One region of the Duganella sp. HH101 genome, then DNA from elsewhere that is predicted to be linked to it. Evidence: predicted binding sites of a transcription regulator. Region 1 holds the regulator's gene; each other region holds the start of a gene.
What was found. The regulator sigma-54, encoded in region 1, starts transcription at its own class of promoters, with help from an activator protein. The targets are predictions, from matches to a motif close to TGGCANGNAANCTGCTTT.
Positions count from the first base shown of each region.

Region 2: a site for sigma-54 is predicted at 4,224-4,241, ahead of DUGA2_RS00515 (ammonium transporter). Genes of this name have one in related genera too.
Region 3: a site for sigma-54 is predicted at 2,344-2,361, ahead of DUGA2_RS18535 (CmpA/NrtA family ABC transporter substrate-binding protein). Genes of this name have one in related genera too.

Region 1 covers NZ_LRON01000018.1:78,055-87,891, reverse strand. The annotation lists gene DUGA2_RS24185 (alginate lyase family protein) at 1-453, opposite strand, end outside; gene hpf (ribosome hibernation-promoting factor, HPF/YfiA family) at 556-915, opposite strand; gene DUGA2_RS24175 (RNA polymerase factor sigma-54) at 994-2,472, opposite strand; gene lptB (LPS export ABC transporter ATP-binding protein) at 2,478-3,230, opposite strand; gene lptA (lipopolysaccharide transport periplasmic protein LptA) at 3,233-3,811, opposite strand; gene lptC (LPS export ABC transporter periplasmic protein LptC) at 3,840-4,433, opposite strand; gene DUGA2_RS24155 (HAD family hydrolase) at 4,444-4,974, opposite strand; gene DUGA2_RS24150 (SIS domain-containing protein) at 4,974-5,972, opposite strand; gene DUGA2_RS24145 (monovalent cation:proton antiporter family protein) at 6,100-8,082, shown strand; gene DUGA2_RS24140 (diguanylate cyclase) at 8,209-9,393, opposite strand; gene DUGA2_RS24135 (MOSC domain-containing protein) at 9,474-9,837, opposite strand, start outside.
Region 2 covers NZ_LRON01000001.1:153,048-162,884, reverse strand. The annotation lists gene DUGA2_RS00530 (NAD-dependent epimerase/dehydratase family protein) at 23-994, opposite strand; gene kbl (glycine C-acetyltransferase) at 1,021-2,226, opposite strand; gene DUGA2_RS00520 (helix-turn-helix domain-containing protein) at 2,387-2,962, shown strand; gene DUGA2_RS00515 (ammonium transporter) at 2,973-4,175, opposite strand; gene DUGA2_RS00510 (zinc-dependent metalloprotease) at 4,359-6,869, opposite strand; gene DUGA2_RS00505 (prolyl oligopeptidase family protein) at 6,866-9,037, opposite strand; gene DUGA2_RS00500 (DUF5694 domain-containing protein) at 9,195-9,837, opposite strand, start outside.
Region 3 covers NZ_LRON01000011.1:109,530-119,366, forward strand. The annotation lists gene DUGA2_RS18520 (ABC transporter ATP-binding protein) at 1-682, shown strand, start outside; gene DUGA2_RS18525 (ABC transporter permease) at 679-1,551, shown strand; gene DUGA2_RS18530 (ANTAR domain-containing response regulator) at 1,617-2,240, shown strand; gene DUGA2_RS18535 (CmpA/NrtA family ABC transporter substrate-binding protein) at 2,571-3,743, shown strand; gene ntrB (nitrate ABC transporter permease) at 3,756-4,640, shown strand; gene DUGA2_RS18545 (ABC transporter ATP-binding protein) at 4,653-5,459, shown strand; gene DUGA2_RS18550 (type IV pili methyl-accepting chemotaxis transducer N-terminal domain-containing protein) at 5,459-6,130, shown strand; gene cobA (uroporphyrinogen-III C-methyltransferase) at 6,141-6,896, shown strand; gene DUGA2_RS18560 (alpha/beta fold hydrolase) at 6,886-7,818, opposite strand; gene DUGA2_RS18565 (transglycosylase domain-containing protein) at 7,867-8,553, opposite strand; gene DUGA2_RS18570 (sensor histidine kinase) at 8,674-9,801, shown strand; gene DUGA2_RS18575 (LytTR family DNA-binding domain-containing protein) at 9,802-9,837, shown strand, end outside.

The DNA.
Region 1 (9,837 bases):
CTTGTGCGCGTCGGAGTGCGCCATGGTGGCGTCGGCCAGCGTCTTGAACCAGCTTTCAATGGCTTGCTGCTGCGCCGCGCCGGCGGCCGGTTTGACGCGGGCATAGCTGAGCGCCATGCCGCCCAGGGTCCACTTGCGCACATACCACGCCTGCTCGCTGGACAGTTTGCCCAACAAGGCCTTTTGACCAGCCCAACTCTCCAGCCAGCCCAGCGCGCAGGCGGCGTTGCCCAGGCTGGCGTTTTTCGCCACGTCGGCCAGGAAGTCGTCGATGGGCTTGGTGTTGGCGATATTGCGTGCCCGCAGCACCGGATCGATGACAGAGTGATGCGCATCCGAGTAATAGCTGTTGGCGTCGATATCGATCACGGCCGGCGGCGGCGCGGTGCACGCCAGCGCGGCCGGGGCGGCCAGCGCCAGCAGCCAGGCTGTAAATAGTTTAGTTCGTTTCATGCCACTCCCATCAGAAGACATTTGGAAAACGTTTACTCTAAACTATCCGGGCGCAAAAAAGGGCGCCTCTGCGCCCTTAGTTTGATGGTGCCGGGGCCGTTGTTATAGGGCGGCGGCAGCGGGTTCGTAGCTATCCGGGAGATGCTTGATCGCATCGTGGCCGTGCTCTTGGACCTTGGCTTTGTACTTCATGACCTGCCGATCCAGCTTGTCGATCAAGGTATCGATGGCGGCGTACAGGTCTTGCGACAGGCTTTCCACGTAGACGGTTTTGCCCGACAGACGCAGGTTGATTTCAGCCTTCTGGCGTTTCTCTTTCTCTTTAAGGTTATCTACAGTCAGGATGACAGCAATATCAATCACTTGATCAAAGTGGCGGGTGACGCGCTCAAGCTTGTTCTGCACATATTCACGGATGGCCGAGGTCACTTCGAGATGATGTCCACTGATGGTGAGATTCATACACACTCCTAGAGATAATGTCGCTTCTTACGGTTAGTGCGTAGCCCATTACTGCCGGGCGCGCAGGAACCAGAATAACTACAAAGACTTGCGGAGACTGACTGGCGGGATTTTCAACGCTTCGCGATATTTGGCAACAGTTCGTCGCGCAATCACCATGCCTTGTTCTCCCAGCATGTCCGCAATCTTACTGTCGGATAAAGGATTTTTCGGGTCTTCTGCTCCTGTCAATTGCACGATGAGTGCGCGTATCGCCGTCGAACTTGCTTCCCCCCCCGCTTCGGTGGCGACATGGCTACCAAAGAAATATTTCAACTCAAACATGCCATGCGGGGTCAGCATATATTTTTGAGTTGTTACACGAGAAATAGTGCTCTCGTGTAGACCCAGTGTATCAGCAATTTCGCGAAGCACAAGGGGGCGCATGGCGACCGCGCCGTGCGAGAAAAAGTTCTTTTGTCTTTCTACTATCGCCTGGGCGACGCGCAGTATCGTGTCGAAACGCTGGCGCATATTCTTGATCAGCCACTTGGCTTCCTGCAGCTGCGCGCCCATGGCGCCCTCGCCTTTTCCCTGCTTGAGCAGGTTGGCGTACATGGCGTTGACGCGCAGGCGCGGCATGACGTCGTTGTTCAGGCTGACCTGCCAGCCGGTGCGCGATTTCTTGACGATCACGTCCGGCACCACGTAGTCCGACACGTCCGACGCGAAGGCCGAACCCGGATGCGGATTGCACTGGCGGATGACGGTTTGCGCCTCGCGCAAATCCTCGTCGTCGCACAGCAGCGCCTTCTTGAGCTTGTTGAAATCGCGCTGCGCAAACCAGGTCAGGTGGTTTTCCACGATGGCCAGCGCCATGCGCCGCGTCACCATCGGTATGCCCGGCAGGCGCTTGATCTGCAGCGCCAGGCACTCGGACGCGTTGCGCGCGCCCACGCCCATCGGATCGAAGCTTTGCAGCAGCGACAGCGCGGTGCGCAGTTCGTCGAGGTCGATCTCCAGCTCTTCCGGCAAGCGCGCCAGGATTTCCTCCAGCGGTTCTTCGAGGTAGCCGTTTTCGTCCAGCGCGTCGATGATCAGCTCGACCAGCGCGCGGTCGCGCATCTCCAGCACCGTCACCCGCATCTGCTCCATCAGGTGCTCGCGCAGCGTGCAGTGGCTGGCCTCCAGCTGCGGACGCGAGTCCTCGTCGTCGGGCGCCTTGCTGCGGCCGGCGTCGCTCCAGTCGACATCGGCGTCGCTGCTGGTGCTCTCGGTGTCGGCGGCCGGGCCGTCGTAGTTGTCGGCGTCGGCGGCCGGCGCTTCCTGGGCGTTGGGCGGGCCTTCCGGCGGCGCATCGCCGACCGGGGCTTGCTGGCTGATGGCGCCGTCCGACAGCAGCCGCAGCGAGCGGTCCAGCGGGTCGTCGAGGCGCTCCAGCAGCGGATTATCGGTCAGCAGCTGTTCCAGTTCCTGGTGCAGCTCCAGCGTCGACAGTTGCAGCAGCCGTATCGACTGCTGCAATTGCGGTGTCAGCGCGAGGTGCTGCGACGTGCGCAGTTGCAAAGACTGTTTCATGGGTTTTACATGCGGAAGTGTTCACCCAGATACACGCGACGCACCGATTCGTTGGCGATGATGTCGTCTGGCCGGCCTGAAGCCAATACCGTGCCCTGGTTGATGATATATGCGCGGTCGCAGATGCCCAGCGTCTCGCGCACATTGTGATCGGTAATGAGGACGCCGATGCCGCGTTCCTTGAGGAAGCGCACGATGCGCTGGATCTCAATCACGGCGATCGGGTCGACCCCGGCGAATGGTTCGTCGAGCAGCACGAAGCGCGGGTTGGTCGCCAGCGCGCGCGCGATCTCCACGCGGCGGCGTTCGCCGCCCGACAGCGACAGCGCCTGGTTTTCGCGCAGCTTTTCGATCTGCAAATCGGCCAGCAGGGTATTGAGCCGTTCATCAATGGCAGCCTTGGATAAAGGCTTGCCGTCCACTTTCTGGATTTCGAGGACGGCGCGGATATTTTCTTCCACCGTCAGCTTGCGGAACACCGACGCTTCCTGCGGCAGGTAGGACAAGCCGAGCGAGGCGCGGCGGTGGATCGGCAGCGAGGAGATGTCGGTGCCGCTGATATCGATGCTGCCGGCGTCCGACGGCACCAGGCCGACGATCATGTAGAACGAGGTGGTCTTGCCGGCGCCGTTGGGGCCGAGCAGACCCACCACTTCGCCGCATTCCACTTGCAGGGACACGTCGTGCACGACCTGGCGCTTGCCGTAGGTCTTTTGCAGGCCGCGCACGATCAGGGTGCTACCGCAGGATGCTTCCATGCTTACTTCTCCGTCGCAGGCGGGGTCGACGCGGCTGGCGCGGGCGCCGGGCGGATCACCGGCTGGATCACCATGGTGCCGCGGCCGGCGCCCGGCTTGCTCTCGCCGGTGACGCTGTTCTTCACCGCGAACTGTTCCTTGCGGCTGTCGTAGGAAATGAATTCGCCGTCGACCTCGTCGCTGAGGCGGCCGCCCTCCAGGCGGCGGATCTTGGCTTTCGAGAACAGTTTGACCAGGTCGGTCTTGTTGCTGTATTCGATGCGTTCGGCTTCGCCTTCGACCCACTGGTCGCCGGCGCCGTCGCGCTTCTGGCGGAAGGTGGCCGGCGTGCCCGGCGTGCTGGTCAGCACGACGAAGTCATAACCCTCAGGGTCGGTGGTCATCACCGCCTTCGGCGACTTCATCAGCAAGGTGCCGCGCGTCAGCACCACGTTGCCGATCAGCGTCTTGATCTGCTTGACGTCGTCGATCTGCAGGTCGTCGTAGTTGATCGTGGTCGGTTTGTTGGCGTCGGCTTTTTCAGCGTGCGCGGCGGTCATCGCCAGCAGCAGCATCGTGGCCGAGAGTATCAATTTCTTCATCGTCATTCCATTCATCGTATTGGGTTCGTCAGCGGGCGTCGCGCGGCGGCATCACCAGCTGCCCGCGTCCGCCCAGTTGCACCTGGCGGGTGGCGTTGTTGGCCTTCATGCCGACGCCGGTGGCGGTGGTCTTGCCCAGCTCCAGCGCCACCGGGCTGGCGGTTTCCATGCGTTCTTCGTCGGGATACACGGTCAGCGTCGGCGTGGTCATGCGCAAGGCTTGCGCGTTCGGCGTCGCCGGGCGCACCACGTCCACATTACCACTGAGCTTGACGCGCGTATTGCCCTGGTCGACATGGGCGGTGTCGGCGTGCATATTCATCGGCGGCTGGTCGCCCGACAGGCTGTGCACGTACGGCTTGTCGATGTCGGACGAATCGTCGATCGGGCGGTGGGTCAGCTTGTCGCCGGAAATGATATAGGCCGGCTGGCCGGACTTGTTCATGCGCACCAGGCTGAAGCGGTCGATGATGTAGTCCGGCTCGTTGCGGTGCTGGTCTTCCTGCGCTTCCTGGCCGGCCTGGTTGACCACCTGCACCAGCCAGAAGCTGCCGACGGCGACAAACACGCCGACCACCATGACGATGGTCAGCTGCCAGCGGTGGGCTGTTCTTTTACGCATGGCCGCTCCGTTACACCAGGAACTGCGCCATCACGCGCGGGTAAGTGCCCTGCGCGTGCAGCAGCAGCTCGCACACTTCGCGCACCGCGCCGCGGCCGCCGTGGGCGACGGTGGTGTGGTGGGCACGCTCCAGCACTTCGGCGCGGCCGTTCGGCACGGCGACGGCGAAACCGACGCGTGTCAAAATCGGCAGGTCGACCACGTCGTCGCCGATGAAGCCGACCTGCTCGGCGGTGAGGCCGGTCTTTTCCAGCAGCGCGTTGAACGGCGTCAGCTTGTCGTGGCCGCCCTGGTGCAGGTGGCCGATGCCGAGGTCGGCCGCGCGCCTGATCACCTGCGGCGAGGTGCGCGCGCTGATGATGGCGGTCTGCACGCCGGATTCCTGCAGCAGCTTGATGCCCAGGCCGTCGTGCACATTGAAGGTCTTCAGCGCCTCGCCGTCGGCGCCGTAGTGCAGGCTGCCGTCGGTCAGCACGCCGTCGACGTCGAAGATCATCAGCTTGACGCGCGCGGCGCGCTCCACATAGGTCAACTCGGTCATCAGATCACCTTGGCGCGGGTCAGGTCATGGATGTGCAGCGCGCCGACCAGCTTGCCGGCGGCGTCCGTCACCAGCATCTGGTTGATGCGGAACTGTTCCATCACGGCGACGGCGTCCACCGCCAGTTTTTCCGGCGAGATGGTGCGCGGATTGGCGTGCATCACGTCGCGGATCACGACCTTGGTGAAATCCTGGACCTTCTCGATCATGCGGCGCAGGTCGCCGTCGGTGAACACGCCGACCGGCTTGCCGTCGGCGTCGACCACGGCGGTCATGCCCATGCCCTTTTGCGTGATTTCCAGCAGCGCGTCGGTCAGCTTGACGTCGGCGGTCACTTGCGGCACGGCGTCGCCGCTGCGCATGACGTCGCGCACGTGGGTCAGCAGGCGGCGGCCCAGCGCGCCGCCCGGATGCGAGCGGGCGAAGTCTTCTTCCTTGAAGCCGCGCAGGTCCAGCAGCGCGACGGCGATGGCGTCGCCCAGCGCCAGCGTGACGGTGGTCGAGGTGGTCGGCGCCAGGTTCATCGGGCAGGCTTCCTTGGCCACGGCCACGTTCAGGTGCACGTCGGCGATCTCGGCCAGGCTGGAGCCCGGCTTGCCGGTCATGGCGATGACCTTGCTGCCCATGCGCTTGACCACCGGCAGGATGGTCATCAGCTCGGCGCTTTCGCCGGAATACGAGATGGCGATGAAGGCGTCGTCGGCCGTCACCATGCCGAGGTCGCCGTGGGCGGCTTCGGCCGGGTGCACGAACAGCGCCGGCGTGCCGGTCGAGGCCAGCGTGGCGGCGATCTTGCGGCCGATATGGCCGGACTTGCCGATGCCGGACACGACCACGCGGCCCTTGCAGTTCAGCAACAGGGCGATGGCTTGCACGACGCTGTCGTCGGCGTCCAGGCGGGCATTGAGGGCGGCGATCGCCTCTGCTTCGTTCTGCAGGGTGTCGCGGGCCAGCCGCAACGCATGCGCGGCCATATTTGCGTCAAAAGCTTTCAGCATTGTTTTTTCATGGGTTACACTCATGCCCAAGTATAGCCGAATTGAGAAAGCAAAAAACTTGCCAGTCACAACATAACGCCCGCGCCGGCCGACAAACAACGAAATTATATTTACTGGCTAGGTTGATATGACGTTTTCACCCTTGGAATTAACATTGTTGTTATTGGGGAGCGCGGTGCTGGGCGTCGTCGCTTTCCGCATGATGCACCTGCCGCCGATGCTGGGCTACCTGGCGGTCGGCATCCTGATCGGCCCCCACGCGCTGGGGCTGGCCGAATCGAGCGAGGCCTTCCATTCGCTGGCCGAATTCGGCGTGGTGTTCCTGATGTTCTCCATCGGGCTGGAATTCTCGCTGCCCAAGCTGATGGCCATGCGCGGCATCGTGTTCGGGCTGGGCATGGCGCAGGTGGTGCTGACCATCGCCGCCACCATGCTGTTCGGCTGGACCATCGCCACCCAATTGCCCCCTTCGATCCACATCAGCTGGCAAGCCTCGTTCGCGCTGGGCGGCGCGCTGGCGATGTCGTCGACGGCCATCGTGTCAAAAATGCTGACGGAGCGGCTGGAGCTGGAGAGCGAGCACGGCCGCAAGATCATCGGCATCCTGCTGTTCCAGGATCTGGCCGTGGTGCCGCTGCTGATCCTGATCCCCTCGCTGGGCCAGCGCCCGGACGCGCTGGTCGAGACGCTGGCCTGGGCCGGAGTCAAGGCGGTGATCGTGCTGGCGCTGCTGCTGTTCTTCGGCCAGAAGCTGGTGCGCGGCTGGTTCACCGTCGTGGTCAAGCGGCGCTCGCAGGAACTGTTCATGCTGAACCTGCTCCTGATCACGCTGGGCGCGGCCTGGATCACCGAGCGCGCCGGCCTGTCGCTCGCGCTGGGCGCCTTCGTGGCCGGCATGCTGATCTCCGAGACCGAATACAAGCACCAGGTGGAGGAAGACATCAAGCCCTTCCGCGACGTGCTGCTGGGGCTGTTCTTCATCACCATCGGCATGCTGCTCAATGTGCAGCTGGTGCTGGCGCACTGGTGGCTGGTGCTGGTGCTGCTGGCGGGGCCGGTGCTGATGAAGTTCGCGCTGATCGCCGGCCTGGCCAAGCTGTTCGGCGCCTCCGACGGCGTCTCCATGCGCACCGGCCTGGCGCTGGCGCAGGCGGGCGAGTTCGGTTTCGTGCTGCTGAACCTGGCGGGCGGCAGCCACCTGATGGACCCGTTCATCATCCAGGTGGTGCTGGCGTCGATGGTGCTGTCGATGCTGGTGGCGCCGTTCATCATTTCCAAGTCGGACCAGATCGTGATGAAGGTCTCCAGCAACGAGTGGATGATGCAGTCGCTGGCGCTGACCAAGATCGCCAGCCGCACCATGTCGACCAACAAGCACGTGATCGTGTGCGGCTTCGGCCGCAGCGGCCAGAGCCTGGCGACGCTGCTGGGCGAAGAGCAGATCGATTATCACGCGCTGGACCTGGATCCGGAGCGGGTGCAGGAAGCGCGGACGGCGGGCCGCAACGTCTCCTACGGCGATGCGGCGCGGCGCGAGAGCCTGGTCGCGGCCGGCATCTACCGCGCCAGCGCGGTGGTCATCACCTACGCCAGCACGCCGTCGGCGCTGAAGGTGCTGCACCTGGTGCACGAGCTGGCGCCGGCGCTGCCGGTGATCGTCCGCTCGCACGACGACACCGACCTCGACCTGCTGAAATCGGCCGGCGCGGCGGAGGTGGTGCCGGAACTGATGGAGGGCAGCCTGATGCTGGCCTCGCACGCGCTGGTGATGCTGGGCGTGCCGCTGCGGCGCGTGGTGCACCGCGTGCAGACCGCGCGCGAGGAACGTTATGCATCGCTGCGCGGCTACTTCCACGGCGTCAGCGACGCCGGCGAAGAGGCCGATCTGGAACGGCTGCATTCGGTCACGCTGAGCGACAGCGCGGTCAGCGTGGGCAAGGCCTTGGGCGAGATCGATGTGGCGGGCGCGGGCGCGGCAGTGACCAGCATCCGGCGCGGCAAGGGGCGGCTGGACGTGGCGCCGGACCTGGTGCTGGAGGCGGGCGATGTGGTGGTGCTGCGCGGCGCCGCCGACGCGGTCAACCGCGCCGAGCAGCGCTTGCTGCGCTAACCCTGGGGTCAAACCCTGGGGTCAAACCCTGGGGTCAAACCCTGGGGTCAAACCCTGGGGTCAAGTCTGACATTTGGACACGAGCTCTGCCGTAGCGGCTGCTACGGCAGAGCTCGTGTCCAAATGTCAGACTTGACCCCGGCCTTCTGGATCGCGGCTGACCACGCGGTTGCGGCCGGTTTCCTTGGCGACGTAGAGCAGCGTATCGGCATGCGCCACCCAGGCGCGCGCGACGGCCGCCGGATCGCCCTCGGCTTCGCCCGGATTCAAACACGCCACGCCGATCGACACCGTCACCGACAACTGCAATTCCTGCGACAGCGCGATCATGCTGCCGGCCACGCTGGCGCGGATGCGCTCGGCCACGAAGGCGGCGCTTTCCAGATTGGCGTCGATCAGCAGCACGACAAACTCCTCGCCGCCGAAACGCGCCAATGCGTCCGACGTGCGCAGCTCGTTCTTGATGCGGCTGGCCACCTCGCGCAGCACGTCGTCGCCGCCGCCGTGGCCGACGGTGTCGTTGACGCGCTTGAAGTGGTCGATGTCGATGTACATGAACGAGATCGGATACTGCTGCCGCCGCGCCCGCGCTATCTCTTCCAGCAAGCGGCGGTCGATATAGCGGCGGTTGTACACGCCGGTCAGCGAATCGGTCAGGCCGATGTACTTCAGCATCTCGTTACTGATGACGTTTTCCAGGCAGATGGCGATGATGGACGCCATGTGCTCGATGAAGTCGGTCCCCAGGCTGGGCGTGAAGCGGGTCGGGTCGCAGCTGCCCAGGTTCAGGCTGCCGATGATGCGCTTGTTGCGCAGCAGCGGCACCAGCGCCACGCTCTGCAGGCCGGCCGGCGGCTGCGGGAACGGCGTGGCATGGCGATGGGCGTCGTACATGCCCAGCAGCGGCTTGGGCGTCGGCGTGTAGGCGTTGCGCTGGCCCAGGTCGAAGCCCAGGCCGTCGATCGTCTCGACAAAGATCAGCTCGGGGAAATCCTCGAACACCACGTCCAGCTTGGCCATGACGGTGCGGATGTCGGCGTCTTCATCGATCAGCGTCAGCGTCACGCTGTCGAGCTCGGAGATCACCGGCAGCACGCGGAAGATGGTGCCTATCAGTTCGGGAAAATTGGCGGCGCTGACGATGTCCAGGTCGAACGCCTGGTGGCGGGTCATGATGGAATGGTTGCGCTCGGCCTGCTCAAGCAGGTAAGCCATGCGCGCACGCAGGGCCTGGTTTTCGGCCGCCAGATCGATCGCGCGCGCGGCGTGATCGGTCTGCGGCGTGAACTTGCCTGTTGCAGTTTGCGTCATATATGCCCTTACTCATCAGCTAGTTTCATGCCAGATGCCACATTACGCCAAGTTTTAGCACTTGGGAATGCCTGTCTGCGTTAAAACGCCAACGTGACGACGATTTCCTGCCCAACACGCACGCGCTGGCCTTCGCCGGCGATCAAAATGCTGTTCATGCCGAAACACAGGGCGCCGTCCACTTCCGGTTTGGCACGGTAGCTTTGCATGATGTCCAGCGGGTCGGGGCCGAATTCGCCGGTGGCCTGGTTGACCGACGGCATCGGGCAGCGCGGGCAAGGCTTGACCGGTTTCAGCACGGCGTCGCCGAGCTGGAAGGTGTCGGCGTAGTCCTCTTCGAAGGCTTCGATGCCTTCGATGACGAGGTTGGGACGGAAGCGGTTCATCGGAATGGCGTCGCGGCCGGCGCGGCGCAGCTTGTCGTTCAGGTCGTCCAGCGAGGCG
Region 2 (9,837 bases), on a different contig from region 1:
CTCTTTTTTATAGTGTGTTGAATTACGCTGCTTTGCCCAGGTGGACGTCGACGTTGGCCAGCATGTCGGCCACCATCTCGTCGACGCCGATGCGGGCTTTCCAGCCCCAGTCCGCGGTCGCGGTGGCGTCGTCCAGGCTTTGCGGCCAGGTGTCGGCGATGGCCTGGCGGCTGTCCGGCTTGTAGCCGATCTTGAAGTCCGGCAGTGCGCGGGTGATCGCGGCGGCCAGTTGCTCGGGGTTGAAGGATACACCGGCCACATTGTATGCGGAACGGACCTTCACTTGTGCTGCCGGCGCGTCCATCAGTTCGATGGTGGCGCGGATCGCATCGGGCATGTAGATCATCGGCAGCGTGGTCTGCGGGCCGAGGAAGCACTCATAGCGTTCGCCGCGCAGCGCCGAGTGGAAGATGGCGATGGCGTAGTCGGTGGTGCCGCCGCCCGGTGGCGACTTGAAGCTGATGATGCCTGGGTAGCGGATCGAACGCACGTCCACGCCATACTTGATGAAGTAGTACTCGCACAGGCGCTCGCCGGCCAGCTTGCTGATGCCGTAGATCGTGGTCGGGTCCATCACCGTGGTTTGCGGCGTGTTCACGGCCGGGGTGTTCGGGCCGAAGGCGGCGATCGACGAAGGCCAGAAGATGCGCAGCGGCTTGCCGATGGCGCCGCGTTCGCGCGCCACTTCCAGGATGTTGAGCAGGCCGTCCATGTTCAGCGTCCAGGCTTTCAGCGGCGCCGCTTCGCCGGTGGCCGACAGCATCGCCGCCAGCTGGTAGACCTGGGTGATGCCCTCGTCGGTGACTAGCGCCGACAGCGCGACCTTATCCAGCACGTTGAGCGTGGTGTAGCGCGCCGCGTTGTACAGATTGGTCGGGCTGATGTCGGCGGCGATGACGTTCTGCGCGCCGTGTTGAGCGGCCAGCGCTTCTACCAGCTCGCTGCCGATCTGGCCATTGGCGCCGATAACGAGGATGCGTTCTTGAGTGTTCATATTATTGTTCCTGACGATTTTCATGTTTAGTTCTTCAGCAGGCCGAGTTCATGGCCTGCCTGTTCGAATGCTTTGAGCACGGTTTCCAGCTGCGCGCGGGTGTGGGCCGCCGACAGCTGGACACGCACGCGCGCCTGGCCCATCGGGACCACCGGGTAGAAGAAGCCGCTGAGCAGAACGCCCAGCTCATACATTCGTGCCGCGAATTTCTGCGCGACGGGCGCGTCGAACAACATGACAGGAACGACAGGGTGCGTACCCGGCTTGATGGTGAAGCCGATACGCTCGATCTCCTTGCGGAAGAAGGCGGTGTTTTCGTGCAGGCGGTCGCGCAGCTCGGTCGATTCCGACAGTCTTTGCAGCACGGCCAGCGAGGCGCCGGCGATCGAAGGCGCCAGCGTGTTCGAGAACAGGTAAGGACGCGATTTCTGGCGCAGCATGTCGATCACTTCCTTGCGCGCCGAGGTGAAGCCGCCCATCGCGCCGCCCAGGGCCTTGCCCAGGGTGCCGGTGATGATGTCGATGCGGCCCATGACGTTGTGGTGCTCGTGCGTGCCGCGGCCGGTCGCGCCCATGAAGCCGGAGGCATGGCACTCGTCGATCATCACCAGCGCGCCGTATTTGTCGGCCAGGTCGCAGATCTTGTCCAGCTGGGCGATGGTGCCGTCCATCGAGAACACGCCGTCGGTGACGATGACTTTATGGCGCTTGCCGGCGGCCGCTTGCAGCTGCACTTCCAGGTCTGCCATATCGTTATGGGCATAGCGGAAGCGCGCGGCCTTGCACAGGCGGATGCCGTCGATGATCGACGCGTGGTTCAGCGCGTCCGAGATGATGGCGTCGTTCTCGTCGAACAGCGGCTCGAACACGCCGCCGTTGGCGTCGAAGGCGGCCGCGTACAGGATGGTGTCTTCGGTGCCGAGGAACTTGGAGATCGCCTGCTCCAGCTGCTTGTGCACGGTCTGGGTGCCGCAGATGAATCGTACCGACGACAGGCCGTAGCCATACTTCTCGGTCGCCTCAATGGACGCCTGCGCCACCCACTCCTGGCCGGACAAGCCCAGGTAGTTGTTGGCGCACATATTGATCAGCATTCGACCATCCTCGCTCGTCACTTCCGCGCCCTGGCGCGAAGCCAGCACGCGCTCTGGCTTGTAGAGGCCCTGCTCGCGCAATTGGTCGAGGTTCTGCTGCAGGCCGCTGAAGAAGGTGGTTTTTGCTGGAATGGTCATGATGGGTCCCTGTCTGTGGTACGATTTCACTGCGTTATACGAAATCCGTTATGTCGAACTCAAATTCAATATATCGAATATTACAGAACACCAGTGAACTGCGCAAGCCATGCGCGCGCGGCGATTCACTTGAAATTTAGCCCATCTGCCGAATAAAACAATGAATACTCCCGTTTCGACGAATGCACCTCCAGAAGTCGGCGCCGCCCTGCAGCGGCTGCGCCTGGCCCGTGGCCTGACGCTGGAGGATTTGTCCCGCATCGCCGGCGTCTCCAAATCGATGCTGTCCCAGATCGAGCGGGAAAAGGCGAATCCGACCATCGCCATCACCTGGCGGCTGGCCAACGCGCTGGGCGTGCAGATCGGCGAGCTGCTGGCGACGGCCGAGCGGCAGACCGAGACGGTGCGCGTGATCGAGGCGCACGAGATCCCCACCCTGCCCGGCCATCACGCCGGTTATGTGCTGCGCATACTGGGTCCGCTGGAGCTGGCCAGCAAATATGAGTGGTATGAACTGACGCTGGTGCCTGGTGGCGAACTGGCCTCGCAGGGCCATGATCCCGGCGCGCAGGAGCACCTGACGCTGCTGCACGGTTCGGTGGAGGTGGAGGTCGGCCCGGACAAGAAGAAGGTAAAGCTGGGCAGCACGGCGCGCTACCCGGGAGACCAGCAGCACATCATCCGCAACGTCGGCAAGACCGAGGCGAAGGCGCTGCTGGTGGTGATACACCGATAAGCTTAACTATTTACCAATTTGCTTCACGCTCCGGCGTGGAGCTGATGCGGTGGATCGACAGGTCGGCGCCCTGGAACTCTTCCTCCGGGTCCAGGCGCAGGCCCAGCGTGGCTTTGAGCGCTCCGTAGATGGCAAAGCCGCCCGCCAGCGCAATCGCCACGCCCAGCGCGGTGCCGCCCAGCTGCGCGGCGAACGATACGCCGCCTATGCCGCCCAGCGCCTTCTGCCCAAAGATGCCCGCCGCGACGCCGCCCCAGGCGCCGCACAGGCCGTGCAGCGGCCACACGCCCAGCACGTCGTCGATCTTCCATTTGTTTTGCGCCAGGGTGAACATCCACACAAACACCGCGCCGGCGATGCAGCCGGTGGCCAGCGCGCCCAGCGGGTGCATCAGGTCGGAGCCGGCGCACACCGCCACCAGCCCGGCCAGCGGACCGTTGTAGGCGAAGCCGGGATCGTTCTTCCCCATCAGCAGCGCGACCAGCGTGCCGCCGACCATGGCCATCAGCGAGTTGACGGCGACCAGGCCGTTCATCTTGTCCAGCGCCTGCGCGCTCATGACGTTGAAGCCGAACCATCCCACCGTCAAAATCCACGCGCCCAGCGCCAGGAAGGGAATCGACGACGGCGGATGGGCGGCGATGGCGCCGTTCTTCATGTAGCGTCCACGGCGCGCGCCGAGCAGCAGCACCGCCGGCAGCGCGATCCAGCCGCCCACCGCGTGCACCACCACCGAGCCGGCGAAGTCGTGGAACTCGGCGCCGAAGGCCGAGGCCAGCCACTCCTGCACGCCGAAGCGGTGGTTCCAGACTATCCCCTCAAAGAACGGATAGACCAGGCCCACCAGCAGCGCGGTGGCGATCAGCTGAGGATGGAAGCGGGCCCGCTCGGCGATGCCGCCCGAGATGATCGCCGGGATGGCGGCGGCAAAGGTCAGCAGGAAGAAGAACTTGACCAGCTCATAGCCGTTCTTGGCGGCCAGCACCTCGGCCGAGGAGAAGAAATTGACGCCATAGGCGATGCTGTAGCCGACGAAAAAATACGCAATCGTCGATACGGCAAAGTCCACCAGGATCTTGACCAGCGCGTTGACCTGGTTTTTCTTGCGCACCGTGCCCAGCTCTAGAAACGCGAAACCGGCATGCATGGCCAAAATCATGATGGCGCCGAGCAATATGAACAATGCATCGGCGCCGTCTTTGTATCCACCCATCAAAATCTCTCCCCAAAATAATGCAAAAATTGACAACGAGTATCGTTAAAAGCAATATTCGTTCCAATTTGGTGCAAATTTTAAGTACTTGATTTCACGGTGTTTTTATTTTGTGCATGAAGCTGCACCAAGGCCGTGCGCACCGAAATAAGGCGTCATGTTGGTGCGCACGGCGTTGGCGGGTCAGATCGGGGCGCCCGGCGGGATCGCCGGCATGGCGCGCAGTTTGACGCTGCGCGGATCGCTCAGGTAGGCCGCTATCAGCTCGGCGGCCTGCTTGCGGCTGTCGGCGGTGACGCCTTTGCCCGGATTTTTCTGCAGCCACTGCGCCAGCTCTCGCGCGGACTGGCGCACTTCCGCCGCCACCTGCGGATGCAGCTTGCCGCCGTCGAGCAGGTTGAGCGTGGCGTCGACCACGACCCAGTTGGCGGCCAGCTGTACCGCCTCGCCACCTGCCACCGAGGCCGGTACCGGCTCGCGCTTCCAGGTCTTTTGCAGCAGCAGCGCCAGCACCTCCTGCACGCCCGGCTGCTGCGCGTCGCGCGCGTGCTGCCAGGCGACGCGGTTGATGCGCGCCGGGTCGAGCAGGAAGCCGGCGGTCTGCGCGGCGCCCGCCTCGGCGATCGAGAAGGCGTCGAACACCGAATCCATACGGGTGGCGAAGTACTCACGGCTGCGTTCATGGCCCATCGCCGGCGGCGTCAGGATATCGAGCACGCCGGCCGGCAACGCCAAATACTCGGCGCGCAGGCTGTCCACCAAACGGCTCAGGGCCTGGCGCTGCACGGCCGCCGGCGTGGCCTTGACGCCAGCCTTGGCGATGCCGGCTTTGACGTCGCCGCTGCTGGCGTAATCGAAATCGCCGCCGCCGATCAAGCGCGCGACGGCCTCGCCCTGATAGCGCTGCAGCAGATAGACGGGAACCAGCCTCGCTTCCAGCTCGCCGATCTGGCGTGCATCCGGCAGCACATCGACCGAGAAGGTTTGCAGCGCGCGCTGGCGCACGGCGCCCAGCTGGTCCCAGGTTTTGATCGAGTCCGGGCCGAAGTCCCACAGCAGGCCGTCGGGATGGCTGGAGCTGGGCGAGCGGTCGTCCTGGTCGCTGGAGTACAGCATGCCGGCCGCGCGCGCATCGGCGCGCAGCTTGGCCAGCGCAGCCTGTTCCTGCGCGCCGCCGCCAAAGTCGCCGTAGATGTACTTGACGATGTAGTCGTCCCACGGCCCCACACCGACACCGTAGGCATCGGCGATATCGACGTTGCCCTTGGCGTCCAGCCTGAGGATGGGGTGCGGGTAATCCATCACCGAGCCATTGCCCATGCGGCTGGCGGCGAAGTTGTGGGCGAAGCCCAGCGTGTGGCCGACCTCGTGCGCGGCCAGCTGGCGCAGGCGCGCCAGCGCCATCGCTTCGGCCAGTTTCTGCTTGTCGGCCGGGGCGTTCCTGCCGTACGGCGCAAGCAGGCTTTCAGCGATCAGGATGTCCTGGCGCACGCGCTGGGAACCCAGCGTGACGGCGCCACGGATGATCTGCCCGGTGCGCGGGTCGGCCAACGCGTTCCCGTAGGACCAGCCGCGCGTGGCGCGGTGCACCCAGTGGATCACGTTGTAGCGGATGTCCATCGCGTCCACGCCCTCGGGCAGCAGCTCGACGCGGTAGGCGTCCTTGAAGCCGGCCTTCTCGAAGGCGCTGGCCCACCAGGAGGCGCCCGCGATGAGGGCCGAGCGCACCGGCTCCGGCGCGCCACGGTCGACGTAGTAAACGATGGGTTTCTTGACGGTGCTGACCGCCGCCGACGGATCGGTCTTTTCAAGGCGGTGCCGCACCTGCCAGTGCACGTCGATGCTGCTGGCGAGCGGCGTGGCGAAGTCGTAGTAGTTGACGTCGAAGCCACCGGAGTACGGATGATAGCTGCGCGGCCGCCAAGCGCCGGCCTGCGCGCCGACGGCGGGCAGGCGCACCATGCTGATGCGCTGGCGCAGCGACAGGCTGCTTGCGTCCGCGGCCACCTGGCGCACGTAGTCGGCCTGGCCCGGACCGGCAAATGTCAGCAGCGCCTCCAGTTCGACGTTGTCGGGAAAGGCCTTGGCCTGCTCGGCCAGCACTGCGCTGCGCGCCGCATCGACCTGATATCCGCCTTGCTTGGCGGCGGCCAGCCGCGCGGCGATGCCGTGGCGGTCGGCCAGCAGGAAGCTGGAGAAATCGACCAGATGGCGTTCGCCCTCGCTGGCGACGATCTCGCCGGACCACAGCACGCCGCTGGCAAACGACTCGGCGACGGCCGCGCGTTCGTCCTTGTCCGCAGAGGCGGCGATGAAGCTGGTGTTCTCCTGCACCAGGAACAGGCGGGCGCCGTGTTTTTCAAAGCGCACCATGCGCATCTCGCCCGGCTGGCCGCGATCGAGGCCGACATCGTTCGAGCCCAGCGCATACGGCAAGGAGCTTAGCAGCAGAAAGGGTTGGCTTAACGACGACACGGAGAGCAGTACCCTGCCCTTGTCCGTGTCGCGCCAGACGTCGATGAAGCCCGGCTGCGATTGCAGGCCGCGCGTGGCATCGACGATCTTCTTCGCCGATGCCGGCGCAGGCGTGGCGGCCGCGCTGTCGGCGGCGCTTGCCAGCCCCGGCGCCGCTGGCGCCACGCCCAGCATCAGGATGGCGAGCAGCAGCGGCCCGGTGGCCGGCGCGGGCCTCACTGCTGGCCTGCGGCTTTGACCGCCTGTGCGGCGCCGTCCATCTTCAGCGCGCGGCTCAGGAAGCCCCAGCGGTCCGCCACTTCCTCGATCTGCTTGGTGGTCGGCTTGCCTGCGCCGTGGCCGGCCTTGCTGTCGATGCGGATCAGGATAGGCGCCGCGCCACCCTGGTCGGCTTGCGCGGTGGCGGCGAACTTGAAGCTGTGCGCCGGCACCACGCGGTCGTCATGGTCGGCCGTGGTAATCATGGTGGCCGGGTAGCAGGTGCCCTTCTTCAGGTTATGCAGCGGCGAGTACTTGATCAGCGCCTTGAACTCGTCGGCGTTGTCGGATGAACCGTAGTCCGAGGTCCATGCCCAGCCGATGGTGAATTTATGGAAGCGCAGCATATCCAGCACGCCCACCTGCGGGATAGCCGCCGCGAACAGGTCCGGACGTTGCGTCATCGTCGCGCCGACCAGCAGGCCGCCGTTGCTGCCGCCGCCGATGGACAGCTTGGCCGGCGACGTCACCTTGTTGGCGATCAGCCATTCAGCCGCGCCGATGAAGTCGTCGAACACGTTCTGCTTCTGCAGCTTGGTGCCTGCCGCGTGCCAGGATTCGCCATACTCGCCGCCGCCGCGCAGGTTGGCCATCACGTAGACGCCGCCCATTTCCAGCCACGCCAGGTTGGCGACCGAGAACGATGGCGTCAGCGAGACGTTGAAGCCGCCGTAGCCGTACAGATAAGTCGGATTGCTGCCGTCCAGCTTCAGGCCTTTTTTCGACACGATGAACATCGGCACCTTGGTGCCATCGCGGCTGGTGAAGAACTCCTGGCGGGTTTCAAACGCGGCCGGGTCGAAGTCCACTTTCGGCTGGCGATACACGCTGCTCTTGTTGGCCTTCAGGTCGTAGCGGTAGATGGTGCTTGGCGTGGTGAAGCTGGTGTACGAATAGAAGGTCTCGGTATCCGTGCGCTTGCCGCCGAAGCCGCCGGCCGAACCCAGGCCTGGCAGTTCAACATCGTGCAGCGGCTTGCCTTTCAGGTCGAACACCTTGACCAGGCTGTGGGCGTCGCTCAGGTAGTCCACCAGCAGTTGGTTGTTGACCACGGAAGCGGACACCATGGTGTTGGCGCTCTCCGGCACGATCTGCTTCCAGTTCAACACGCCGGGCTTGCGGGTGTCGATGGCGACGATGCGTCCGCGCGGCGCATTGCGCTCGGTGCGGAACCAGAACACCATGCCATCGTTGCCGATGAAGTTATACGATGCGTCGAAGTCCTCCAGCAGCGGCACCACCTTGGCGTCCTTGCGCGACAGGTCTTTGTAGTAGACGCGGTTCTTGTTCTCCGTACCCTGCGATGCGGTGATGATCAGGAAGCGGCCGTCTTCGGTGACTTCTCCGCCGAAGCCCCAGTCCTTGTGGTCCGGGCGGTCGTACACCAGCGTGTCCGCGCTTTGCGGCGTGCCGATCTTGTGGAAGTACAGCTTCTGGAAGTAGTTGACGTCGGCCAGTTTGGTCGCTTCCTTCGGCTCGTCGTAGCGGCTGTAGAAGAAGCCGGAACCGTCGTGCAGCCATGCGGTGCTGGAGAACTTCACCCACTTGATGTGGTCTTCGATGTCCTTGCCGCTGTCGATGTCGCGCACCTTGATCTCGTTCCAGTCGGAGCCGGAAGCGGCGGTGCTGTAGGCCAGGTATTTGCCGTTCGGGCTCACCGCCAGGCCGGCCAGGGCGACGGTGCCGTCGGCGGCCAGCGTGTTCGGATCGAGCAGCAGGCGTGGCACGTCGGCCAGCGTCTTCATCGTGTACAGCACCGATTGATTTTGCAGGCCGTCGTTACGGCTGTAGAAATAGCGGCCGCCTTCCTTGAACGGCACGCTGAAGCGCTCGAAGTTCCACAGCTTGGTCAGGCGGCTCTTGATCGCGTCGCGGCCGGGGATCTGCGACAGGTAATTCTGTGTCAGCTTGTTCTGCTCGACGACCCAGGCGTGGGTCTCGTCGCTGTTGGCGTCTTCCAGCCAGCGGTAAGGGTCCGCTACTTTGACGCCGTGATAGTCATCGGTCTGGTCGACGGTGCGGGTGGCGGGATAGTTCACGCCAGGGCCGGCAACGGCGCAGGTTTGGGCGGAGGCGCTGTGCGCCAGCAGGACGGCAGCCACCAGAGCGGCGCGCTTGATATGCTTCATGCGAAAGTCCGTAAAATCGAAAAATATTCGGAAGCGGCGAACCGCGCTGCGGCGCCGCCAGGGTTCAATGACAGCCGTCGCCACAACGGCTGCAGCTGTCGATCATAGCTTGCTTTGTAACAAATAAGCAATGATAGGAAAGCGTTATCGGCGTGTTTTATTCGGCGCGCAGCAGCGTGTCGGTGCTGATGATGCGCGCGTCGTGCATCTGGTCCAGGTAGGCTTCCAGATAGCCTTTGTGCGATGCGCCGACGACGACAACGGTGCGGCCGCCGGGCCGCGCGGACATCGCCTCGCGGATGTTGGACGCCATGCGCAGATTGCGCGTCTCCCAGGCGCTGACGTAGCTGCGGCCGAAATGCTGGGGCGACGGCTCCTCCAGCGCGGCGCCGAAGTCGCCGCGGAAAACCAATTCGGCGGCGCCGGCGGCGTTATACGCACGGTACATCGCCAGCACGCCGGCCGGTGTCGCCAGGTCGGCACGCAAGGCATCGTCCTGGCGCTTGCGCGTCGCGCTGTACGGGTTGTCCCACGCTTTCATGATCGCCGCGCCGTAGGCCTTTTCATCGGCGACGTCGAAGTCGGACGTGTGGTCATCCATCGGGTACACCCGTTCATGCCCGCAGCGTGCGGCCAGCTGGGCGGCGATCAGGTAGTCTTCATTGCGTTTTGATCGCAGCTTGTCCAGGATCTCCACCAGCTTGTCGGTCAAGCCGTCGCCGGCGCGCCGTTCTTCGGCCGGAAGGCGCAGCCATTGCACCGTTGCGGACGCGGGTTCGCCCGCCGCCAGGAACAGCGAC
Region 3 (9,837 bases), on a different contig from region 1:
GCTGCTGGGGCCCTCCGGCTGCGGCAAGTCCTCGCTGCTGAAGGCTGCCGCGGGCTTTCTCGCGCCCAGCGCCGGCGGCATCAGCATCGATGGCGCTGCCGTGACGGGGCCGGGGCCTGACCGCATCGTGGTGTTCCAGGAGTTCGACCAGCTGCCGCCATGGAAGACGCTGAAGGAGAACGTGATGTTCCCGCTGCTGATGACCAGGCGCCTGCGCCGTCACGAGGCGGAGGAGCGGGCGATGCACTGGATCGCCAAGGTGGGCCTGGGCGGCTTTGAAAACGCCCATCCGCATACCCTGTCCGGCGGGATGAAGCAGCGCGTTGCGATCGCGCGTGCGCTCGCCATGCAGCCGGAAGTGCTGCTGATGGATGAACCCTTTGCCGCGCTCGATGCGCTCACGCGGCGCAATATGCAGCAGGAGCTGGGGCGCTTGTGGGAAGAGTTGCGCTTCACGCTGCTGTTCGTCACGCACTCGATCGAGGAGGCGCTGGTGGTGGGGAATCGCATCCTGCTGCTGTCGCCGCATCCGGGGCGGGTGAGGGCGGAATTGAACAGCCACCAGTTCGACCTGCACAGCGCCGGCAGCGCGGAGTTCCAGGCCGCCGCACAACGCATCCACAGCCTGTTGTTCGATGCGCCGGTCGTCGCACCGCCACTGGACCGGAGCATCGCGCTATGAGCTTGTCCTTCGATCCACCGATCCGCCAGGAATACGAATACATCCCCGCCGACTACGCACCGCGCACGGCGGCCGCCGCCGCGCCGCCGCTTCAGCGTGCATGGCAGCAGGCCTGGCTGCGCAAGTCCTTTATCCTGCTCCTGCTGGCCGCCGTGTGGCAAGCCGCCGCCATCTGGACCGACAACGACCTGCTGCTGCCAACCTTCCTGCAAACCGCGCAAGCCTTCATCGCCGGCATCGCCAGCGGCGAACTGCTCGACCGCGTGCGCACCTCGCTGGCCGTCCTGCTGCAAGGCTACGCGGTGGGCGTGTTGGCCGCCTTCGTCCTCACCGCGCTGGCCGCGTCCACCCGCATTGGCCGCGACCTGCTGGAAACGCTGACCTCCATGTTCAACCCCTTGCCAGCCATCGCGCTGCTGCCATTGGCGCTGCTGTGGTTCGGCCTGGGCCGCGCCAGCCTGATATTCGTCATCGTGCACGCCGTACTGTGGCCGCTGGCGCTGGGCGCCTACGCCGGCTTCCAGGGCGTGCCCGAGACCCTGCGCATGGCGGGCCGCAACTACGGCCTGCGCGGCCTGCGCCTGGTGCTGCACATCCTGGTGCCGGCCGCGCTGCCGTCCATCCTCGCCGGCTTGAAGATAGGCTGGGCCTTCGCCTGGCGCACGCTGATCGCCGCCGAACTGGTATTCGGCACCACGGCCGGCCAGGGCGGACTGGGCTGGTACATCTTCCAGAACCGCAACGAGCTCTATACCGACAAGGTATTCGCCGGCCTGGCCGCCGTCGTCCTGATCGGCCTGCTGGTGGAGAACGTGGTTTTCCGTCCACTGGAAACGTTGACTATCCGTCGCTGGGGCATGCAGCGCTAGAGGCATGTTGGCCGATCGTTGGCCGTGTGCCGTAGAATGGTTTGATTCTTGCTTGCAGAAGAGTCATGAAACATTTACGCATAGTGGTCGTCAACACCATCATCCACGCCGGCGACGAGGACGACGCCTCCCTGCTCGCGCAGGCCGAACGCGCGCGCGCGTTGCGCATCGGCCTGCTGGAAGCGGGCTACGACATCATCGCCTCGCTGCCGCCGGACATGTACCTGCCCGAGCGCATCGCCCAGCTGCAGCCCGACATGATCATCGTCGACGCCGAATCCGACGCGCGCGATGTGCTGGAGCACATCGTCATCGCCACCCGCGACGAGCGCCGTCCCATCGTCATGTTCACCGAGAGCGATGACACCGAGAGCATGGAGGCCGCCATGGCGGCCGGCGTGTCGGCCTACATCGTGGCCGGCCTGCAGAGCGACCGCATCAAGCCGGTGCTGCAGGTGGCGCTGGCGCGCTTCAAGCGCGAGCAGAAGCTGCTGGACGAACTGTCCGACACCAAGAGCAAGCTGGCCGAGCGCAAGATCATCGAGCGCGCCAAGGGCCTGTTAATGGAGCGCCAACGTTTCAGCGAAGAGCAGGCCTACCAAAAGCTGCGCAGCATGGCCATGAGCAAAAACCTCAAGCTGTCCGAGGTGGCCCAGCGCATCATCGATGTAGAAGACCTGCTCGGCTAAATCCCGTCCAAAATGATGCACTGCGCAATCGCGGTGCGTTTTCTGCGCCATCGCATGGCGCTGCCGCCCTCCGGATTTCTGCCTTTTCCCCCTGAAGACTTGCTGGCATGGTCATTGCATAGCCTTTAGGCAAGCGCAACGATGCGCTTGCTGTACCTCGCCAACGGCGGCGAGGTCCACCAGACAACGACGTCTACACACGCGAATCCGTTCGCGCTGGGTAGACTTTTTTTTTGGAGATTTGCGATGGAATACAAAGAACAACAAGCCGGCGTCGATACCAAGCGCCGTCAAATCATTCAAAGCGCAGGTCTTGTGGCGGGAGGAAGCATGCTGGGTTTGTCTACGGGTGGGGTATGGGCGGCGGGTTCGGACAAGCCGGAGAAGGAAGAAATCAAGATCGGCTTCATTCCGCTGACCGATTGCGCATCGGTGGTGATGGCGTCGGTGCTGGGCTTCGATAAAAAATACGGCGTCAAATTCGTGCTGAGCAAAGAGGCCTCCTGGGCCGGCGTGCGCGACAAGCTGGCCAATGGCGATCTCGATGCAGCCCATGTTCTATATGGCTTGCTTTACGGCGTGCAGATGGGCATAGGCGGCCAGAAAAAAGACATGGCGGTGCTCATGAGCCTTAACAACAACGGCCAGGCCATCACGTTGTCGAAGAAGCTGGCCGACAAGGGCGCGGTCGACGGTCCGTCGCTGGCCAAGCTGATGCAGACCGACAAGCGCGAATACACCTTCGCCCAGACCTTCCCGACCGGCACCCACGCGATGTGGCTGTACTACTGGCTGGCCGCCAACGGCATCAATCCGATGAAGGACGCCAAGGTCATCACGGTGCCGCCGCCGCAGATGGTGGCCAATATGCGGGTCGGGAACATGGACGGCTTCTGCGTGGGCGAGCCGTGGGGACACCGCGCCATCATGGACGGCGTCGGCATCACCGCCACCACCACCCAGGACATCTGGAAAGACCATCCGGAGAAGGTGCTCGGCTCGACGCTGGAATTCGCCAAGAAGTATCCGAACACCTGCCGCGCGATGATGGCCGCCATCCTCGACGCCGGCAAATGGATCGATTCCTCGCTGGCCAACAAGAACAAGATGGCCGAGGTCATCGCCGACAAGTCCTACGTCAACACCAGCAAGGACGCCATCGACCAGCGCATCATGGGCCGCTATCAGAATGGCCTGGGCAAGACCTGGGACGACCAGAACTACATGAAGTTCTACAACGACGGCGCGGTCAACTTCCCTTACCTGTCGGACGGCATGTGGTTCATGACGCAGCACCGCCGCTGGGGCCTGCTGAAGGAAGACCCGGATTACCTGGCCGTCGCCACCTCGGTCAACCAGATCGACTTGTACAAGGATGCGGCGGCGATGACCAAGACGCCGGTGCCTAAAAGCCCGCTGCGCACGTCGAAGATGATGGATGGTTCCGTTTGGGACGGCAAGAACCCGAAAGCGTTCGCCGCCTCTTTCAAGATCAAAGCCTGATAAAGGAATGCCATGAACGCCATGCTCAAACCCGATAGCGCCGAACCGGTAGCAGCGGCGCCGATCCGTCGTCCACGCCGTCCGCTCGCCGCCAACTCCACGGCGCGCACGCGGCAGCGGGTATCCGCCACCGCGATGAAGATCATCGCGCCCTTGCTGGGGGCTGCGCTGCTGGTGCTGGTCTGGCAGATCATCACCATCAAGAACAGCGCCTTCCCGACGCCGCTGGCGACTTTGCAGGAAGCGGTCAAGCTGTTCTCCGATCCGTTCTACAGCAAAAGCCCGAACGACCAGGGCATAGGCTGGAACATCCTCGCGTCCTTGCAGCGCGTGGCGGTGGGTTTTGGACTGGCGGCGCTGGTGGGTATTCCGCTGGGCTTCCTGATCGGCCGCGTGCACTTCATCGGCAGCATGTTCGGGCCGATTATCAGCCTGCTCAAGCCTGTGTCGCCGCTGGCCTGGCTGCCAATCGGGCTGCTGGTGTTCAAGTCAGCCAACCCTGCGGCGATATGGTCGATCTTCATCTGTTCGATCTGGCCGATGATCATCAACACCGCCGTCGGCGTGCAGCGCGTGCCGCAGGATTACATGAACGTGGCCAAGGTGCTGAACCTGTCGGAGTGGAAGGTGCTGGCCAAGATCCTGCTGCCGTCGGCGCTACCCTACATCCTGACCGGCGTGCGGCTGTCGATCGGCACCGCATGGCTGGTGATCGTCGCGGCGGAGATGCTGACCGGCGGCGTGGGTATCGGCTTCTGGGTGTGGGACGAGTGGAACAACCTCAATGTCCCGCACATCATCATCGCCATCGTCGCCATCGGCGTGGTCGGGCTGCTGCTGGAACAGGCGCTGATGGCGCTGGCCCGTGCCTTCACCTACGAACAAGTATCCAACTAAAGGACTGCGATCATGGACGAGCCAAAATTCATCGATATCGAAGGCGTGGAGATGGTGTTCCATACCCGGAAGGGCGTGTTCCACGCGCTGCGCGAGATCGACCTGACGGTGCGCAAGGGCGAATTCATCACGCTGATCGGCCACTCCGGCTGCGGCAAGTCGACGCTGCTGAACCTGATCGCCGGTTTGCTCAAGCCGACGGACGGCGTGCTGTTATGCGCCAACCGCGAGATCGCTGGGCCGTCGCCGGAGCGCTCGGTGGTGTTCCAGAATCACTCGCTGCTGCCGTGGCTGACCTGCTATGAAAACATCTTCCTCGGCGTGGAGCGGGTGTTCGGCAAGACCGAATCGCGTAATCAGCTGCGGGAGCGCACCATGCAGGCATTGGCGCTGGTTGGCCTGACTGCGGCGGAGGCCAAGCGTCCGCATGAAATCTCGGGCGGCATGAAGCAGCGCGTCGGCATCGCCCGTGCCTTGGCGATGGAGCCGAAAGTGCTGCTGATGGACGAACCCTTCGGCGCACTGGACGCGCTGACCCGGGCACACTTGCAGGACGAGCTGCTCAAGATCGTCGCCGCAACCAGTTCGACGGTGGTGATGGTGACGCACGATGTGGACGAAGCGGTGCTGCTGTCGGACCGCATCGTCATGATGACCAACGGCCCGGCTGCCACGATAGGCGAGATCGTCGACGTGAGGCTGGATCGTCCGCGTGACCGCGTGGCGCTGGCGCAGGATGCGCGCTACATGGAATACCGCACGGCGGTGCTGGAGTTCTTGTACCGCAAACAGGCGCATCCCGCGAAGGAAGCCGCCTGATGGACATGACCACGCCACCCATGGCGCCGGAGGGCGCCTCAAAGAAGCCGCTGACCGGCGAAGTGTTCGGGGCGTTGATCAATCTGTCGGGCCGTCGCCGCTTCACATCGCAGCGCATCGTGCTGTATGCGCTGCTAGCGTCGCAAGGGCATGCGGATGGAGCGGCCACCGCGCAGGAGGCGCTGGCGCTGTTCCGTGGCGCGCACAAGTCCCTGCTGGCCGAGGCGGACGGTTTACCGGGCGTGTTCTGCCCCGAACTGCATGACGCCTACTTCGGCAAGCGGGATGGCGACCGGCAGATCGTCGCCTTCGCCGACCTGGGCGAGCGTACCTTGAAGGCGATCGAGCAGGGCTCGTCGCAGGCCGGCGAGCTGCTGGCGGAGCTGGTGCGCATCACCACGCCGACGCTGGCGATCCTCAACACCATCACCGGCATCTATGAAGAGCAGGCGAAGAAGAATGCGCGCCTGATGCGCAAGCAGCTGCGCGGCGTAATCACCGATATCGATACGATCAACCGCCAGGCGCGCATGGTGGCCTTCAATGCGCGCATCGTCGCGGCGCGGGCCGGGCACGCGGGCAAGGAGTTTTCGGTGGTGGCGGGGGTGCTGTCCAACATCACCGGCGAAATCGACGAAATGGTCAGCGCGGCGCTGGCCGCCGCAGGTTAAGGAGAACATGATGAGCAGCGTAACCCTGGTAGGCGCGGGTCCCGGCGACCCGGAACTGTTGACGTTAAAGGCCGTCCGCGCCATCGAGCGTGCAGACGTGGTGCTGATCGACGACCTGGTCAACCCGGAGATACTCTCCTTCGCGCCATCGACGGCGCGGGTGATCCAGGTTGGCAAGCGTGGCGGCTGCGCATCCACGCCGCAGGAATTCATCGAGCGGCTGATGATCGCTGAGGCGAGGGCGGGGCATCGCGTGGTTCGGCTCAAGGGCGGCGATCCGTACATGTTCGGCCGGGGGGGCGAGGAACGCGCATCGCTGCGCGCGCACGGCATCGAGGTGGATGTGGTGCCGGGCATCAGCAGCGGCCTGGCCGCGCCGTCGAGCATCGGCATACCGCTGACGCATCGTTCGTGGAGCCAGGGCGTCACCTTCGTCACCGGGCATGGCAAGGATGCGGAGTCCGAGCCGGAATGGAAGGCGCTGGCGCAGAGCGGCCTGACGCTGGTGATCTACATGGGCGTTGCGCGGGTGGACGCGATCCAGGCCGGCCTGCTGGCAGGTGGCGCTGCGGCCGATACGCCGGTGGCGGTAGTGCAGTCGGCCACGCGCGACAACCAGCGGCAGCTGCTTACCACGCTGGGCCAGCTGCCGCAGGCACTGCGCGACAGCGGCCTAGGCAGCCCAAGCATCATCGTCGTCGGCGACGTGGTGCGCTGCGCGGATGACTGGCAGGCGCTGATCGAGCCTGTTCGCGCTAGCGCTTGACGCCAGACTTGAACCACGCCGCCAGGCCGGCGATGAAGTCCTGCAGATTGGCCTTGTCCGGCGCTTGCAGCGCATGGCCTGCGTTGGGGTATTCGATGAAGGTGAAGTTCTTTTCCGGATGGCCTGCGAAGTAGTCGCGCAAGGCTCGTCCGGATTCGATCGCCTCGCTGTCGTCCTTCTCGCCCATGGCGGCGATGATCGGGATATCCAATTTGGCGTAGGTGGTCAGCGGATCGTAGAACAGGTGCGAGCTCCAGTAGCGATATGGATGCCCGAAAAATTCCTTGTCCAGGCTTTGCGGATCGGCCTTGATCGCGGCATAGGTCTTCAGGAAGATCTCGCGTGAAAACGGCTTGGCATAGGGCTCCACGCCACGGTCGGCGAAGATCAGGAATATTTCGCTCTGCGGCAGGCCACCGCTGCCGCCGGTGGCGAGCCAGCCTATCTTCGGGCTGCGCGCGGCGACCAGCGGCGCCACTGTCCCGCCTTCTGAGAAGCCCAGTATCGCCAGGCTGCGTGCGCCGAGCGCCTTCAAGGCCGGCTCCTGGCCGATGAACGCCAGGGTGTCGCTGACCCTGCGTTCCAGCGTGTCCGCCTGATTGTAAGCCTCGGAACAGACCTGGCCATCCGCACCTTTCTGAATGCCGATCTTTTCGAGGAAGTAGACATCCACCGGCGCCGGGTAGCGTTCGAAGAAGAACGGTACGCGGCTGCCGAAGTCTTTGCAGCCCGATCCGCTGAGCAGCACGATGGGCGCCGCGCGCCCGCTGTCCTGGGCATCGTGCAGATGATAGTAACGGCGCGCTTGTCCGTCGATATGGATCGTCGCCTCATCCAGTACGCGTGCGGCAAACGCGGATGTGGCCAGCAGGGCGGCGCCGGCTGACAGCGCAGCGACGCAGAGAGAATGGCGTAAGGTCATGGCCGCCAGCATAAGTCAGCATTAAGATATCGTCAACAAACCGGCGGCCTACGGGTCGCACTGCGTGTATGAAGTATCGAACCAGCCGGCAGGCTTGCACTTCCCCGATATCAGCGCCTGTATGCGTGCCGCGCGCAGATGGTGGAGCGATGGGTTTTTAAGAGGGTGATACAAATTCGGCGCCTTGATCATCGCTACTAGGCCGATGAACTCCGATTCCGACGCCTGCTCCAGCGGCTTGCTCAGATAGCTCTCGGCCGCGGACGCCAATCCTATGACCGCCGTTCCTTGGTGGCTGCCCATGTAGACCTCCGACACGTACTGGGCCAACTGCCTGTCCTTGGGTAGCCTGGCGTTCAACACCAGCGCCATGACGTCGCGTCCGAGATCGACACGCTTGCAGCACCTGAACACGCCGCGATACAGCGCCTGAAACGCACCCTCGACGCCATCCAGCTTGCGATCCGACAGAAAGACCTGGCTCGCCACCGCCGATGAGATGGTGGCGAAACCTTGGCCCTCGGCGAGGCTCAGGCCGGGGTGCTCGTAAAAATTCGGATCTTCCACCCGGAGCAGAATGTCTATCTGCCGCTGCGACAAATTGACCGATGCAACCGGTACCTTCGATATGGCGTCGTTGAACGATACCTGCGCCCACGAGGCTGCGATGACGAGATACGCCAGCAAACAGGCCATGAACGCGAGCAGCCCTTTGCCGATTTTCTTGAGTGGCATGGCTTTCCCTTTCGATGCAAAGAAGCCGATTCTGGACCGGACGAAGCGCCTTCCATACCCCTGAGTGATGAAATCCCGCTACCGTGTGACAGCATCCCCCGGCGCTCCCGCCGTCCGCATATGCGCCTGATATACTCGCTGCCGATGAATACAGCGCCCCTGCCAGCCGTTCTACGTGCTCACTTTCCGAACGCCACAAGGATCGTCCTTGTCAATGCGCTGGCCTGGGCTGCGATCGGCGGCGTGGGAGCATTCGGACATTACAACGGCGACGCCGCGCATGGCGGCCTCTCGGGCTTTGCAGCGCTCTGGGCGAAATGGTGCATCGAGTATGCGCCCATGATGGTGCTGAGCTCCAGCCTGTGCCTGGCGCTGGAGCGATGGCCTGCGCTGTTCGAACGCCGCCGCAACATGGTGGGACTGTTCGTCTTGGTGATGCTGGTGTTCCAGCCGCTGCAATGGTTTTACCTGGACTGGCTGCGTAGCGGAAGCATCGATGACGCGCGCCAGGTTTTCCTGAGGATGCGCCGCTACGGCTGGTTCATGAGCAGCGCAACCTTTGCCATCATCGTCGCCATCGGCAATTGGCGCCTGGCCAAGGCACGCGAGCACGCCTGGCGGCAGGCTCACACGGAGAACCTGCAATTGTCGTTGGCCCTGGAGCAGCAACGCATGCTAGCCCTGCGCGCACAGCTCGAACCGCATTTCATTTTTAACGCGCTCAACGCGATCAGCGCCCTGGTCCGTGGCGGCGACAAGGCGGTCTCGCTGAACGGTATCAACCGCCTCAGCGACCTGCTGCGCTACGCCCTGTCGGCGAGCCTGCGCGACGACGTCAGCCTGGGTGAAGAGCTGCAGTTCGTGCAGGATTACATGGAGCTGCAGCGGCTGCGCTATGGCGGCCGTTTGCAAATCAGTATCGGCTGCCACGACGAGCGGCTTCACGCCGTGCCATGTCCGCCGCTGCTGTTGCAGCCATTGATCGAGAACGCCTTGCGCCATGATCTCGATTGCCATGAGGGCGACAGCGATATCCGCGTCCGGTTCGAGCGGCAGGCCGGGGATATGCTGATCACCGTCTCGAATCCGGTCAACCTTCACGCGCCACCCAATCCCGGCACCGGCCTGGGACTGGCAAACACGCGCGACCGCCTGCTCATGTGGAATCCGCGCGCATCGCTGCGCGCAGAGCGGCGCGGGGAGCGCTTCTTCGCGGAGATTCGGCTGCCGCTGGCGGAGCAGGATTAGATGCCCATCACCTATCTCATCGTGGACGACGAACCG